DNA from 2 places in the Bacillus halotolerans genome. Region 1 is predicted to be linked to the other one. Evidence: a T-box and tRNA genes for the amino acid it is inferred to sense, from the RefSeq annotation. Region 1 holds a T-box; the other holds one or more tRNA genes.
The links. A T-box is a leader RNA that pairs with one kind of tRNA and senses whether it is charged. The one in region 1 lies ahead of valS (valine--tRNA ligase), so its partner is inferred to be a tRNA-Val.
Positions count from the first base shown of each region.

Region 2: it has a tRNA-Val gene. The T-box ahead of valS (valine--tRNA ligase) is inferred to sense a tRNA for this amino acid. The anticodon was not compared.

Region 1 is NZ_CP029364.1:3,426,253-3,430,948, forward strand. It holds gene cotN (spore coat protein CotN) at 167-1,192, shown strand; gene DIC78_RS17555 (hypothetical protein) at 1,212-1,403, opposite strand; T-box leader at 1,570-1,792, shown strand; gene valS (valine--tRNA ligase) at 1,852-4,494, shown strand; gene DIC78_RS17565 (bifunctional folylpolyglutamate synthase/dihydrofolate synthase) at 4,554-4,696, shown strand, end outside.
Region 2 is NZ_CP029364.1:724,169-728,864, forward strand. It holds gene DIC78_RS21735 (hypothetical protein) at 315-515, shown strand; gene DIC78_RS03575 (hypothetical protein) at 644-1,159, shown strand; partial or broken gene DIC78_RS21740 (peptidoglycan-binding domain-containing protein) at 1,205-1,314, opposite strand; partial or broken gene DIC78_RS03585 (aspartate phosphatase) at 1,529-1,798, opposite strand; gene DIC78_RS22120 (EndoU domain-containing protein) at 2,044-2,313, shown strand; gene DIC78_RS03595 (tRNA-Val4) at 2,320-2,661, shown strand; tRNA gene DIC78_RS03600 (tRNA-Val) at 2,803-2,875, opposite strand; gene DIC78_RS03605 (DUF819 family protein) at 3,048-4,238, shown strand; gene DIC78_RS03610 (GNAT family N-acetyltransferase) at 4,296-4,696, shown strand, end outside.

The sequences.
Region 1 (4,696 bases):
CCATTGAACGTTTATGCGAACGGTACGACATTACCTCCCAGCAGCTGATCAGGATGAATTCTTTGGCGCTGGATGATGAATTGAAAGCAGGGCAGATTCTTTATATCCCTCAATACAACAGCAGCCATGCGTAAGCCGTAAGCGATCGGAAAATGTGGTGAATGGAATGGAAGATGTCCAATCGGTTCTTCAGGAATACGGACTGACGGCTCAATTTATTGAGCCAGTCAGTTCTCGTGTGTGGAAAGTGTATTCAGATTATGGGGTATTTGCGCTGAAAAAAATGAAGTCGGTTCGCGGCAAACATTTTACAGATCAAATGGTGGCAATTGAGGAAAAAGGCTTTCATTCCTTTGTTCCCATTTACAGAACAAATGGGGGAGAGTTTTTCTCCGGGGGCGTACAAACTGGAGACTCCTATTACTTAATGCCTTGGCTCCAATTTGACCAAGAGGAAGAGCGGGATCAGAAACATGCCTATCTATTTAGAGAAACAGCCCGCCTTCACGAGAGAACTGCGCAGGAAATCAAGGTCAGGCGTGAAGACATTGAACGCCACTATGAACAAACGAGAAAAAAGTGGGAAAATGAAAAGGTCATTTATGAACAGTTTGTAGACAGAGCTGAGAAAGAATGGTACCTTTCCCCCTTTGAATTGCAGGCTGTAACCTATTATTCAGAAACCATTTCCGCCGTAAACTTTGCGCTTGAGCGGATTAAGGACTGGTATGAAGCGGCAAAAGAAAAAGGCTCCTCAAGGGTTGTCATTACCCACGGCAGCCTGTCTATTCACCATTTTCTGTATAATGATGCAGGGACCGGATACTTTACGAATTTTGAGAGAGCGTCTGTGGGGCCGCCGCATAACGACTTGCTCGGCTTTTACACACGAATGTTCAGCGGTTTTCCAAAAGCTTGTCCGGAGTGTGTCGATTGGTTTTATGCATATACGAAAGCATTTCCTCTGCATGAGGCTGAAATCAGTCTTTTTCTCAGTTACATGGCTTATCCGGCAACGGTGTACAAAGTGCTGAACCGCTATCAGACCGGGAAAAGACGGCGTGAAAAAGATGAATGTACACACTTATTAAAGGCATACTGGCAAATGAAAAATATTGAGCCGTTTGTGATGAAAATCCATCAAATTGAACAAGAGAAAAAATTTCAGGCGGAAAACGAGTCCACGTCTTAATTGGCGCGGACTTGTTTGTTTATATCCATTCCAAATGAAGCGCACAGGCTAACAGAATCAATATTGCGAGCAGCAAGACATCAAAGGTTGTCGGAAAGAAAATGGTTCTGATACCTTGGAAAATCGTAATCGGGATAATCACTTGCGCGGATACAAGCCGAATTTGCCTGACCCACGGCGGCAGGGAATAAGAGCTGAAACGTTTCTTCACGGTGCATCCTCCTCAACGCATTTACAAGCATCATATGTATACTTGGTCAATAGGTGCCTGCCCATCTTGTATAGGACGCAGTATTTTTGGAAAAGATGATTGACGAATCAAAAACACTTTTACTATAATAAAGAACATAAATAAAGTATATAATGAGCTGATAGATACACCTGCTTAGAACGGGAAGAGTACAAGAAAGACGCATGCAGAGAGAGAAGCCGCTTGCTGAAAGGCTTCTTATGTTGTCTGATTGGAAGGTCGCCCGGGAGCATAATTTCTTGAAAGAAGAGTAGAGAAATTCGGGAAACCCCCGTTATCCGTTGAAGCGCATGAACTGACAAAGTTCATGAAAAAAGGTGGTACCGCGAAAGAGCTTTTTCGTCCTTTTCCCAAGGATGAAGGGCTCTTTTTTCGTTCTCAGCCATTTTAAACATGCTGGAGGGTTATGATGGAAACGAATGAACAAACAATGCCGACGAAATACGATCCGGCTGCGGTTGAAAAAGACCGATATGATTTTTGGCTAAAAGGTAAGTTTTTTGAAGCAGGCAGCGATCAGACAAAAGAGCCGTACTCTGTCGTTATTCCACCGCCAAACGTAACAGGGAGGCTTCACCTTGGTCACGCTTGGGATACCACGCTGCAAGACATTGTAACAAGAATGAAACGCATGCAGGGTTATGATGTACTGTGGCTTCCGGGGATGGACCACGCCGGTATCGCGACACAGGCTAAAGTTGAAGCGAAACTTCGTGAAGAAGGCACAAGCCGATACGATTTAGGCCGTGAGAAATTCCTTGAAGAAACGTGGAAGTGGAAGGAAGAGTATGCTGACTTCATCCGCAGCCAGTGGGCGAAATTAGGGCTTGGCCTTGATTATTCCCGTGAGCGCTTCACGCTTGATGAAGGCTTAAACAGAGCGGTTCGCGAAGTATTCGTCAAACTTTATAAAAAAGGCTTGATCTACAGAGGCGAATACATCATAAATTGGGACCCGGCAACAAAAACAGCTTTATCAGACATTGAGGTCATTTACAAGGATGTTCAAGGCGCGTTTTATCACATGAGCTATCCGCTTGCTGACGGATCAGGTTCAATTGAAATCGCGACGACACGCCCAGAAACGATGCTTGGTGATTCGGCCGTTGCGGTTCATCCTGAAGATGAGCGCTACAAGCACCTTATCGGAAAAACGGTTATTCTGCCTATTACAAATCGTGAAATACCGATTGTCGGCGATGACTATGTTGATATGGAATTTGGTTCAGGTGCGGTGAAAATTACGCCTGCCCATGATCCGAACGACTTCGAGCTTGGCAACCGCCATAACTTAGAGCGCATTCTTGTCATGAATGAAGACGGCACGATGAATGAAAATGCGTTGCAATATCAAGGCATGGATCGCTTTGAATGCCGCAAAAAGCTCGTTAAAGATTTACAAGAGGCAGGCGTTCTCTTCAAAATCGAGGACCATCTGCACTCTGTCGGACATAGTGAACGGAGCGGAGCGGTTGTTGAACCATATCTTTCTACCCAATGGTTTGTGCGTATGCAGCCGCTTGCTGATGCAGCAATTGAATTGCAGGAGAAAGAAGAAAAAGTCAACTTTGTTCCTGACCGCTTCGAAAAAACGTATTTGCATTGGATGGAAAATATCCGCGACTGGTGTATTTCCCGTCAATTATGGTGGGGCCACCGCATTCCTGCCTGGTATCATAAAGAAACAGGCGAGTTATATGTCGGTCTTGAAGCGCCGGAGGACAGCGAAAATTGGGAGCAGGATACAGACGTGCTGGATACATGGTTCAGTTCTGCGCTCTGGCCTTTCTCCACTATGGGCTGGCCTGATTTGACAGCTGAAGACTTTAAACGCTATTATCCGACTGACGTTCTCGTTACAGGCTACGACATCATTTTCTTCTGGGTGTCACGCATGATTTTCCAAGGGATTGAATTTACTGGCGAACGTCCGTTTAAAGATGTTTTAATCCATGGCTTAATCCGTGATGAGCAAGGCAGAAAAATGAGTAAATCTCTTGGCAACGGTGTCGATCCGATGGAAGTGATTGACAAGTACGGAGCCGATTCCCTTCGCTATTTCCTGGCGACTGGAAGCTCTCCTGGCCAAGATCTTCGCTTCAGCTATGAAAAAGTGGAATCGACTTGGAATTTTGCCAATAAAATTTGGAACGCTTCTCGTTTCGCATTAATGAACATGGATGGCATGACATATGATGAGCTTGATCTTTCAGGTGAGAAATCAGTAGCTGACAAGTGGATTTTAACGCGTTTAAACGAAACGATCGAAAGTGTGACACAGCTAGCTGATAAATATGAATTTGGTGAAGTCGGCCGCCATTTATATAACTTTATTTGGGACGATTTCTGTGATTGGTATATTGAAATGGCGAAGCTTCCTCTATACGGAGAAGACGAAGCGGCTAAGAAAACAACCCGTTCCATTCTTGCTTATGTTCTGGATCAAACGATGCGCCTGCTCCATCCGTTTATGCCATTCTTAACGGAGGAAATTTGGCAGCACCTGCCTCACCAAGGAGAATCCATTACTGTAAGCACATGGCCTGCTGTTGTGCCTGAGCATACAGACACTGAAGCTGCTGCTGACATGAAGCTTCTCGTTGAACTGATCCGTTCTGTGCGTAATATCCGCAGCGAAGTAAACACACCGATGAGCAAGCAAGTTGAATTGTACATTAAAGCGAGCACGGACGAGGTCGCAGCCCGTCTCGAAGCAAACCGTTCTTATGTGGAACGCTTTACAAATCCGAGCGCGCTGAAAATCGGTACAGATATCGAAGCTGTTGATAAAGCAATGACGGCAGTTGTCACAGGAGCAGAGGTCATACTTCCGCTTGAAGGTTTAATTAATATCGATGAAGAAATCGCCCGTCTGCAAAAAGAATTCGATAAGCTGACGAAAGAAGTCGAGCGTGTCCAAAAGAAACTTGGAAACGAAGGATTTATAAAAAAAGCGCCTGCGCACGTAATTGATGAAGAACGTGAGAAAGAGAAAGATTATGTGGCAAAGCGTGACGCTGTTCAAAAACGAATGGCTGAGCTGAAGGGCTAATGAAAAGCCGAGGCGGTTTCTTGAGAAACCGCCTTGTCTTATAAAAGAGGGGATTATCATTGTTTACTGCATATGAAGAAGCGCGCAGCTGGATTCACAGCCGTCTAAAATTCGGAGTGAAGCCCGGTCTTGATCGAATGAAGCAGCTGATGGCGCGATTGGACCATCCTGAAAAGAAAATCCGCGCGCTCCACGTGGCGGG
Region 2 (4,696 bases), 1.5 Mb from region 1:
TAACAAATATAACTAAATACAAAATAAAAAACCCTTGCTACGCAAGGGTTTAAGCTATGATTCCGACTGGGCTCGAACCAGCGACCTCTACCCTGTCACAAGGTAGCGATTATATTCTAACATTAAGCTTATAAGCTGGCTTGCACATGCCCGCTTAACCCCGAGTAACTCTGCTACCACTATACACTTATGGTATGCTGGATAAGGGAAACATCATTTCATATACCATTAGACATATTACGGATTGCTCAATTTTCATATAACTGTTGGAAACGGTTTTTCCGTCTGCGATAATTAAATAAGAGGTGAAATCAATGAATGGTATAGAGTTTTTAGAGTCCGTGTCTCAATTGGGACAAATAATTTTATTATTCTCCGGCTACGCCCTTTACTGGAGATTAGGTAAAACAAAAAAAGAACGAAAACTTACAAAATCCGAAACTTTTCTTAGATTCTTTGTAATGTTCGGGATATTTGCATGGGCACTTTCGTTTCTTGCTTTGCACTTGTGGTAACAATCTTCTGTCGATATTTGACTTATTATGTCTAATTTGCTTAATTCTAAATAAAATTCCCTTTTTATTGAAAAATTGTATGTTACTATTGAATTGCTTTACCATTTCAAAAAAGGGGGAGTTCACACATGTTGAAAAGATTGTTTTTTCTGGCGTCGATTTTCTTTCTTGCTATTGCCACAATAGCACCAGCAGCTTCAGCAACACAATTGAATCCGGAGGACGGTTTAGATGGCTTAACTGAAGGACAAATTGAAAAATCTGTTGCAGAAGTTGAGTACATCTTTACTAAAATTTTAGTTTTTGACAAAGAGACGGGATATACAGTCAATGAGGACGAGCTTGAAAAAGCTCCTTATCCACCAGCTCAAAAAGAGGGCATGATTGCTTTCGCTAATTATATGAATAAGGAATATAATTATACCGATGTCAAAATTAATAGTGTTCAAGGATGTTTAGAAGATGCACTTAACTTAAGTAAAGGTGCTTTGAATCAAGTTCAAAAAGCCATTCAAAACGGAGATTGGTTGACTGTTGTAGGATTTCTAGGAACTATAGGTTTAGCAGTTTCCCCACCAGCAGTATTTGCATTCTTCCTACTCTGTGGTGCTCCAGTGGCAAAGATTGCTCCACAAGAAAATTGATAAATGAATTTTAACCCCCTTCTACAACAGAAGGGGGTTAATTTTTTATAATTTCGCTTCAAGTTTCGCTTTAGTCTTAGGTCCATAAATACCGTCAGCTTTTAACCATTCATCAGTTGGAACCGTTTAACCGCGTTTGCGGTTTTTGATCCGTAATATCTTTATTTCATTCGATTCGTTTTTGTCTGTTTATCACATAAATAAAAGCCCTCTATTTAAAGGGCTTTCTAGATTGATGATGCTTATGTTTGAAGACGATCCGATGTAATTTGAAATGAATTTTAAGTTTGACTTTCTGTTAAGCTGGATCCAAACCCACATAGAAAACGAATGACACCCCTAGGATAAGACATACCTTCTTTTTAAAAGTCAATACTGGCATTCTCCCCTTTGAATTTGCGTTTGAGCAATCATTTTCTGATGATAAACATAGAATATTTCAAATTCTTTAGAGTTTGCGTAAGCAGCTGCGTTCTCACAGGCAACGTCTTCTACATACGAATAGTTTTTGTTTCTTTCTAAGTATTCTATTGTTTTATTAACCCCTTGTTGGTCATCTGCATCGACATAAAGTGCTTTTAAGTTACCCTGTAATTTCGTGAAGAGCTCCTCGCCTTGATAAATAGCTGCGGAAAAGCCTATATCAATTTTTTCATTAAAAATAAGAATGATCTTGCACTTGTCGGGATTGCCCAAGACTTCGATAATACGTATAACGCCAAAAATACTCCTCTACTTAAAAGTACTATTGAAGATGAAAAAGAGAGTGTTCTGAAGAAATCTGTCAATTCAAATGGTATTAATAAGAAAACGATAAAGCACCACGTATACCATGAGGAATAAACAGAAAAAACAAAGCTGTCGGTTATCATCATGAGAGTATGATGAGTGGTAGCAGAATAAGTCCAGGAACAGAAGAAGTACCTGATATAAATGGGGTATATAGAGCTAAGGTAGAAGTAAAAGGAGTAAAAAAAGTATGGGATAGAGTAAAAGTTTACAATACAATTTCTGAAGCTTACAAAAACAAAAAACAAATACGAGATAATAAGTATATCGGCAAAACTTCATCAGGAATTGATGTGGAGATGTACCTTAATAAGGATGGCTCAATAGCAAATGCATATCCTTTATATAAAAAACCAAAGGAATGATTGATTATGGAATATTCATTTGAATTTAAAAGAGACCCTTTAGGATACTTAAGAATAGTTCTTCCTACAGAACTAGAATACTTTTCTGATTTCATTGAAGACATTGTTTCGGTGAATGAAGCTGATGAATACTTAAAAATTATTCAAGAAGTATTGGATGGCACGTCTGAAGGATATGAGATTCAATTAAACACCACCATTGCATATATAAAAAAAGATAAAACAGTAGTAGAACACCTATATACAGAAAGTGAAAACGACAAAAGTTCCATGGAAACAGAAAAACTTAAAAACCTTATGCTTGTTTGGAGAGACAAGATCCCGGAAAGGTATAAGAGCGTTGATTGAGGCTTTTAATCCTTTAGGCCCCTTGGAAATTCAAGGGACCTTTTTTCACTTCGCCAACAGTTTGCCAACAACTCGCGAATTTGATAAACCAGCTTTATTAAAGCAAAGTAAAAAACCCTTGCTGCGCAAGGGTTTAAGCTATGATTCCGACTGGGCTCGAACCAGCGACCTCTACCCTGTCAAGGTAGCGCTCTCCCAGCTGAGCTACGGAATCATGATATGTATGTGTTGCTGGGTATGTTGTTGTCTTTCTGACAAGTTCTATTATATAACCTTCCCTTCTATTCGTCAACTGCTTTTTCAGAAAAACTTTTTTCGGACTTGCTGTTATGTTCATCGGCTATTATAATATGTCTTAATTTTCTAACAATAGGGGTGATGGGGTTTTGCATTCTTTGATTTCTTCTGATGATGTATGGGTATTATGGGGATTTATTGCGGTGTGGGCGGCAGTGAGCATCTGGCTGGAGCAGCGGTTTAAGTGGGCTTCCGCTGTGTCAGGGGCTATTATCGCACTGGCAGGTGCAATGGTGTTTACAAATATAGGAGTGCTTCCTGTTGAATCGCCTGTATACGACACCGTATGGTCATATGTAGTGCCGCTTGCGATTCCTCTTTTGCTGTTTCAGATCAATGTGCGGCAGATTTTTAAGGAAAGCAGGCGTTTGCTGTTTATTTTTCTTATAAGCTCCTTAGGGACAGTGGTTGGCAGCATCATCGCTTTTTTTCTATTAAAACAGCATATTCCCTATCTAGATAAGATCGGCGGGATGATCAGTGCCTCCTATATTGGCGGCGGGATTAATTTTGCGGCGATGGCTGCGAAATTTGAGACACCGGGCGAATATGTGTCGGCAACGGTTGTGGCAGATAACTTTATGATGGCGCTGTTGTTTTTTATTTTAATCAGCATTCCCGCACTCAAATGGTTTCGCCGGCATTATGCGATGCCGTTTGAAGATCAGGCAAAAGCGGAAGGAAACAGTGGTAACAGCGCGGAAAGCTATTGGAAGCGGAAAGACATTTCATTAAAGGACATTGCCTTTAACGCTGGAGCTGCTTTTGCTCTTGTTGCGGTAAGCGGTAAGGTTTCCGGCTATTTCAAAATTACGTTCTCTCACCCCCTTTTGACCGGGACGCTTGGCGATCAGTACCTCGTGCTTACGTCTTTATCCGTTCTTATCATCTTTCTGTTCCCTCGTTTTTTTGAAAGGCTCAATGGATCTCAGGAGCTTGGCACCTACTTGATTTATTTGTTTTTTGTGGTGATTGGCATTCCTGCAGATCTCCGGTTAATCATCACAAATGCGCCTCTTATTCTCTTATTTGTCTTTATCATCGCCATCAGCAATTTAGCGGTTTCCTTAGCTGTCGGTAAATTGTTCCGCGTGCGCCTTGAGGAAATTCTGCTTGCCGTAAACGCCACAGTCGGCGGCCCTACGACAGCAGCTGCGATGGCGATTGCCAAAGGATGGCGGGAGCTTGTTGCACCGATTATGCTGGTCGGCACACTCGGCTACTTGATCGGCAATTATGTTGGCACCTTTATGGGAAATTGGTTTTCTTCCTTTTTATAAAAAGGATTTTCACACTTTCCTCAGAATACTATGTAAGAGAAACGGAGAGATCACTGTATGTTAAAAGGACATACCATTTATATAAGACCTTTAGAAACAGAAGATGCTGAAGAGAATCTTCGGCTGCAAAGCGAAAACCGGGCATTTTTTGAACAGTTCTCCATGATTCGCGCAGACGATTACTATACGATTGAAGGGCAGAGAAAAAGGATCGAACAATATCAGCAAAGGCTGGTAAATGACCAAGAGTATCACTTCGGCATCTTCACAAATAAAGACCATACATTAATCGGGACGGTTTCCCTTTTCCAAATCATCCGCGGAGCGCTGCAATGCGCGTTTATTGGATACTTTTTAGATAAAGCCCATAACGGAAAGGGCCTTATGACAGAGGCGGTCAGACTGATTGTTGATTATGCGTTTCACGATTTGAAACTGCATCGCATTGAAGCCGGTGT